One region of the Anoxybacillus sp. CHMUD genome, then DNA from elsewhere that is predicted to be linked to it. Evidence: a T-box and tRNA genes for the amino acid it is inferred to sense, from the RefSeq annotation. Region 1 holds a T-box; the other holds one or more tRNA genes.
The links. The T-box of region 1 lies ahead of pheS (phenylalanine--tRNA ligase subunit alpha). A T-box ahead of a tRNA ligase gene usually reads a tRNA of that ligase, here a tRNA-Phe.

Region 1 (3,423 bases):
GCGACGTTTGCCATGACGGCACCGCGTAAATTAAAGTCCATTGTTTTCACTCCATTCTTTATGTATTGCGTAAGTAGTTTTTGCTATAATGATAATTACTATTCATAAAAGAGGAGAGAGGGAAATGGAAAAAGCAACATTTGCGGGCGGATGTTTTTGGTGCATGGTCACTCCGTTTGAAGAACTTGACGGCATTTATGGCATTGTTTCCGGATACACAGGCGGTCATGTGGAACATCCGACGTATGAACAAGTGAAAACAGGAACGACAGGACATTATGAAGCGGTACAAATTACGTTTGATCCCGATGTATTTCCGTACGAAAAATTGTTGGAGTTGTATTGGTGTCAAATTGATCCAACGGATGACGGGGGGCAATTTCACGACCGTGGTCCACAATATCGAACAGCGATTTTTTATCATAACGAAAGACAAAAAACATTAGCGGAGCAATCGAAAAAACAACTAGAAGAAAGCGGTCGTTTTTCCAAGCCGATCGTGACAGAAATTTTACCGGCGACAACGTTTTATCCAGCAGAAGACTATCATCAAAACTACCATAAGAAAAATCCAAAACATTATAAGGAAGACCGAGCGGCATCTGGACGTGATGAATTTATTGCGAAACATTGGGGGAAAAACGAGTGAAGCGAATTGAATCGCCAAAAAATGAACGAGTGAAGCAATGGAAAAAACTGCTCACTAAAAAAGAACGCGAGAAAACGGGGCTATTTTTAGTAGAAGGATTTCATTTAGTTGAAGAAGCTTTAAAAAGCAACATCGTTGAACTTCTTATTTTATCAGAAACGAAAACGATTCCGACAAGCTGGAAGGTAGATCATATTCCGATGGTGATTGTCACGGAAGCGGTGATCGGCGAATTAAGCGATACGGAAACACCGCAAGGAATTGTTGCAGTGTGCAAGCATTTGCATTGGAACGTCGATAGTGTGCAAACGGCGCTGTTCATCGACGCGGTTCAAGATCCAGGGAACTTAGGAACGATTATTCGTACCGCAGATGCTGCTGGAATAGACGCCGTTGTCGTCGGAGAAGGAAGCGTCGATATATATAACGCAAAAGTGATTCGTGCAACACAAGGTTCGTTGTTTCATTTCCCTGTGATAAAAGGAGATATTGGACAATGGATCGCCTATTTTCAAAACAGGCATATTCCGATTTATGGAACATCGCTTCAAAACGGAGTAGACTATCGATCTGTATCCCCTTCGTCATCGTTTGCATTAATCGTTGGAAACGAAGGAAGCGGTGTGAACGATAAGTGGCTACAGCAAACAACTGCCAACTTATATGTGCCGATTTACGGGAAAGCAGAATCGCTCAATGTAGCCGTTGCAACAGGGATTTTACTTTACCATTTGCAGAAAAAATAAACACATGTTTGCATCATCACCTTGCACCGCATTGTACATTTGCTTATAATAAATGAAGAATTTCATCATATAAAAAACGATGATCGAGAAGAGTAGCTTGCCGATCGCCATTCAGGGAGAAAACGCCATAGACTGCGAGCGTTTTTATGGCTCAAGCAAGTGAATTCACCTCGGGAGTTGGCGCTTGGACCATTTTGCGCGTGCAAAATGTAAAGGCGTTCCGGTGTAGACCGTTATCACAATGAAGTGAGCTATGTTGATCGCATAGCTAACAAGGGTGGTACCGCGAGTGCACTCGTCCCTTATGTGAGGGGCGAGTTTTTTATTTTTTATACATAACAAGGAGGGATTTCCATATGAAGGAGCGGTTACAACAGCTTCAACAAGAAGCGCTTGAAAAAATTGAACAAGCAAACGATTTAAAAACGCTCAATGAAGTGCGTGTGGCGTATCTCGGAAAAAAAGGCCCAATTACAGAAGTGTTGCGCGGCATGGGGGCGCTGTCGCCTGAAGAGCGTCCGATCATGGGAGCGCTTGTCAACGACGTACGCGAAGCGATTCAACAAGCGTTAGAGGCAAAACAAGCAACGCTTGAACAAGCAGAAGTCGAGAAAAAACTAGCGGCGGAAGCGATTGATGTGACACTTCCAGGGCGTCCGATTAGACGTGGCAATCATCATCCACTCACGCGCGTTATTGAAGAAATTGAAGATTTATTTATCGGCATGGGATATACGATTGCTGAAGGTCCAGAAGTAGAGCAAGATTATTACAACTTTGAAGCGCTCAATTTGCCAAAAGGTCATCCGGCGCGCGATATGCAAGATTCGTTCTACATCACCGAGGAGATTTTGTTGCGCACGCATACGTCACCAGTGCAAGCAAGAACGATGGAAAAACATCAAGGGCGAGGCCCTGTAAAAATCATTTGCCCGGGAAAAGTGTACCGCCGCGACAACGACGATGCAACGCATTCCCATCAATTTACGCAAATTGAAGGGCTCGTGGTGGACGAAAACATTCGCATGAGCGACCTAAAAGGAACGTTACGTGAATTTGCCCGCAAAATGTTTGGTGAAGATCGCGACATTCGCTTCCGTCCAAGCTTTTTCCCATTTACCGAACCGTCTGTTGAAGTCGACGTATCATGTTTTAATTGCGGCGGGCACGGCTGTAACGTATGTAAAGGAACAGGTTGGATTGAAATTTTAGGGGCAGGGATGGTCCATCCGAACGTGCTCGAGATGGCGGGATTTGACTCGAAAAAATATACAGGTTTTGCGTTTGGTATGGGTCCAGAGCGTATCGCAATGCTCAAATATGGCATTGATGATATTCGCCATTTTTACCAAAACGATCTTCGTTTCTTGCAACAATTTAATCGGGTGTAAAGGGAGGTTTCATGGATGTTTGTTTCATATAAATGGCTACAGGAATATGTCGATTTAACAGGCATTACCGCAAAACAATTAGCCGATCGCATTACGAAAGCAGGCATTGAAGTAGAAAGCGTTGAGGTGCGCAATAAAGGAATACAAGGTGTTGTCATCGGACATGTAATTGAGCGCGAACAACATCCGAACGCCGATAAACTAAGTAAATGTCTTGTCGATATCGGGGAAGGGGAGCCAGTGCAAATTATTTGCGGGGCGCCGAACGTCGCAAAAGGACAAAAGGTTGCCGTTGCTAAAGTTGGTGCCGTATTGCCTGGCAACTTTAAAATTAAACGCGCAAAACTGCGCGGTGAAGAATCGAACGGCATGATTTGTTCGTTGCAAGAGCTTGGCGTGGAGTCGAAATTAGTACCGAAAGAATACGCCGATGGCATTTTCGTTTTCCCAAGCGATGCACCGGTCGGAGCGGATGCGCTACAACTACTTTACTTGGATGACGAAGTGTTAGAACTTAGTTTAACACCAAACCGCGCCGATTGTTTAAGCATGATTGGCGTCGCTTATGAAGTGGCAGCGATTTTAGGAAGAAGCGTGAAGCTTCCGACCATCGAGCTACAGGAAAACGATGAAAACG
Region 2 (3,423 bases), on a different contig from region 1:
GCCGTCAGCAAGCGCCTCTAAATAACTGCGCATCGTTGTTAATGGCGTGCGCAATTCATGCGAAACATTTGCAACAAACTCCCTACGGTCGCGATCAATTTTTTCGTGCTCCGTAATATCATGTAGCACGACGATGAGCCCATTTACAAACCCTTTTTCTTTTTGAATGACAGATAAAGAGGCACGTAAAATATACATTTCTTCTTCTGTGCTAAAGTCTAAAATTAACGTTTCCCGCTCTTCAATCAACGTTTCAAACGTATATTGTTCATCCAAACCTAATATCGTCACAATCGGAGCAGAAATGACTGTTTCACGTGAAACATTCAAAATGTTTAACGCTGCATCGTTAATTAAAATAATTCTCCCTTTCCGATCAGTCGCAATGACACCATCTGTCATATGTGTCAAAACAGACTCTAATTTACGTCGTTCACCTTCTGTCGTTGCTTGCGCTTCTTGTAACTTTTTCGTTAAGTTATTAAAGCTGAGAGCAAGTTGTCCAATTTCATCATATCCGTACACTTTTACTTTTCGTGAAAAGTTACCTTTCGCCATCGCTAACGCCTGTTTACGCATATCTGAAATAGGACGTGTAATTGTCTGTGCTAATAAAATGCCTAACAATGCCGTAATGACTAAAGCAATCCCTGTTCCTGTCGCTAAAATGTTGTTAATTTGCCTCATTTGTGCGAAAACATTTTCCATTGACGCGATGACATAAATCGCGCCCTTAATTTCATTTTTTACTTTAATAGGTGTAGAGGAAATGTACATCCGATGTCCCGTTTTCGGATCGACAAGCATTTTTTCTGCCATTTCCCCTGCCACTAGCGTTCGTTTAATAAGCAAGTCTGTTGTTCGTTTCCCAACGATATTTTGATTGTATGGATTCGATGTGCCTAATACTTTACTTTTATTATCAATGACCCGTACTTCAGAAATATCTTGTGAGACGAAATCTTGTAAAATCGAACGAATTTCCTCTTCGAGTGTAGGACTTTTTTTATCTCGTTCTTTATTCATTTCTTGTTCAATGTTATAGGCAAGTAAAATAACCCGTTCATTTAATGAGTTTTTGAAGTTTTCAACAAGCTGAGCTTCCAGCTGGCGAACGAAATAAGCTCCGATAATTTGCATAGCAATTAAAATAAGCAAAATGTAAATTAGGGCAAATTTGACGTGAATCGATTGAAATATACTTACTTTTTTCATGCTGTTACTCCTGTTCCGGATTTCGTAAATAATACCCTACCCCGCGTCTTGTAACAATCCATGTTGGGTGCGAAGGATTGTCTTCAATTTTTTCACGCAAACGTCTGACGGTTACATCAACGGTGCGCACATCGCCAAAGTAATCGTACCCCCATACTGTTTGCAATAAATGTTCTCTCGTCATGACTTGACCGATATGTTTCGCCAAGTAATGAAGCAGTTCAAATTCGCGATGAGTTAATTCAATTTGTTCTCCTCGTTTGGATACAGTATAGGCGTCCGGATGAATGGTAAGCGAACCGATTTTGATTTCGCTCATTTCTTTTGGATCTTGTTCTTGTTTTTGTTGATGACGTCGTAAATTCGCCTTCACGCGCGCCAATAGCTCACGTGTGCTGAATGGCTTCGTTACATAATCGTCAGCGCCAAGCTCTAACCCGAGCACTTTATCGATTTCAGAATCTTTTGCTGTCAACATAATAATCGGCATATCGTATTTTTTTCGAATTTCTCTACATACTTCCATTCCATCTTTTTGTGGTAGCATAATATCCAATAAAATTAAGTCTGGTTGTACGTCTTCTACTTTTTGCAACGCTTCGACACCATCATATGCACAATATACGTCATATCCTTCTTTTTTTAAATTAAATTGCAAAATATCAGCAATTGGTTTTTCATCGTCGACAACTAAAATTTTTTTTTCCATGTATGTTCACTCCCCCAAAGGCATATTTACATATAGTGTACCATGTCACCATTATAAAACAAAAAAGCATAGACACATATACGTATCTATGCTTGCAAGTGGCTCGGGACGGAATCGAACCGCCGACACAAGGATTTTCAGTCCTTTGCTCTACCGACTGAGCTACCGAGCCATATAAACAATTTTCTCCACCATACTATTCCACTTGAAACAACGTCCTTCGTCCCGCTCTCCGTTTGCTTATTCAAGGTGCAGTTCGAGCGGTACGCTGGTGCCTCATCAAAGAAGCTAACTCGAACGTGCTCTACCGACTGAGCTACCGAGCCATATAAACAATTTTCTCCACCATACTATTCCACTTGAAACAACGTCCTTCGTCCCGCTCTCCGTTTGCTTACTCAAGATACAGTTCGAGCGGTACGCTGAGGCCTTGGCACAGAAGCCAATTCGAACGTGCTCTACCGACTGTGTCCCTTCCTCTACTTGTTTATTCAAAGAAGGGTGATGCGTCGGGACAACTCGTAGCTCGACACTGACGCCTTGACTTGTAGCTACCGAGCCATATGTATAACTGACTTCCCAATTTTTATCGCATTGCTATTTCAATAAAAATGGCGGTTCCGACGGGATTCGAACCCGCGATCTCCTGCGTGACAGGCAGGCATGTTAACCCCTACACCACGGAACCGTATTTCAACAGACATCTATTATTCTATTATATAATTAGTAATAAGACAATAGTTTTTTTAAAAAAACGCCGACGAACGAGTCATCGACGTTTTTTCTTATGCATATACGTTGCGGACAACATTCGTTTGAGAGCGGTCTGGTCCGACCGAGAAAATCGAAAGCGGAATACCCGTTAATTGCGAAATGCGCTCAACATAACGACGTGCATTAGCTGGAAGCTCGTCTAAACTTTTTACACCCGTAATATCTTCCGTCCATCCCGGCAATTCTTCATATACCGGCTCACATTCCGCTAATACTTTCAAACTCGCCGGAAACTCCTCTATGATTTGTCCTTTGTAACGATAAGCAACACAAATTTTCAACGTTTCAATACCTGTTAACACGTCGATCGAGTTTAATGATAAGTCTGTAATTCCACTAACACGACGCGCATGACGAACAACGACGCTATCAAACCAACCGACACGGCGTGGACGCCCGGTTGTCGTTCCGTATTCACGACCTACTTCACGAATACGATCACCAATTTCGTTGTTTAACTCTGTTGGAAACGGACCGTCACCAACACGTGTTGTATATGCTTTCGCTACCCCCACAACATGTTTAATTTTTGTCGGGCCAACACCAGCCCCAATGGTAACCCCACCAGCAACAGGATTTGACGACGTAACAAATGGGTACGTACCTTGGTCGATATCTAACATAACGCCTTGAGCACCTTCAAATAAAACACGGCGTCCTTCATCAAGTGCATCGTTTAATACGACAGATGTGTCACAAACATATTTGGCAATTTGCTGTCCGTA

Region 2: it encodes a tRNA-Phe, which carries the amino acid that the T-box ahead of pheS (phenylalanine--tRNA ligase subunit alpha) is inferred to sense. The anticodon was not compared.

What each region holds. Positions count from the first base shown of each region.
Region 1 covers NZ_SDLG01000010.1:81,431-84,853, forward strand. The annotation lists gene sspI (small acid-soluble spore protein SspI) at 1-41, opposite strand, end outside; gene msrA (peptide-methionine (S)-S-oxide reductase MsrA) at 125-649, shown strand; gene ETB99_RS08955 (TrmH family RNA methyltransferase) at 646-1,395, shown strand; T-box leader at 1,466-1,701, shown strand; gene pheS (phenylalanine--tRNA ligase subunit alpha) at 1,752-2,786, shown strand; gene pheT (phenylalanine--tRNA ligase subunit beta) at 2,802-3,423, shown strand, end outside.
Region 2 covers NZ_SDLG01000011.1:45,642-49,064, forward strand. The annotation lists gene walK (cell wall metabolism sensor histidine kinase WalK) at 1-1,215, opposite strand, end outside; gene yycF (response regulator YycF) at 1,220-1,924, opposite strand; tRNA gene ETB99_RS09225 (tRNA-Phe) at 2,024-2,096, opposite strand; tRNA gene ETB99_RS09230 (tRNA-Asp) at 2,537-2,612, opposite strand; gene ETB99_RS09235 (adenylosuccinate synthase) at 2,710-3,423, opposite strand, start outside.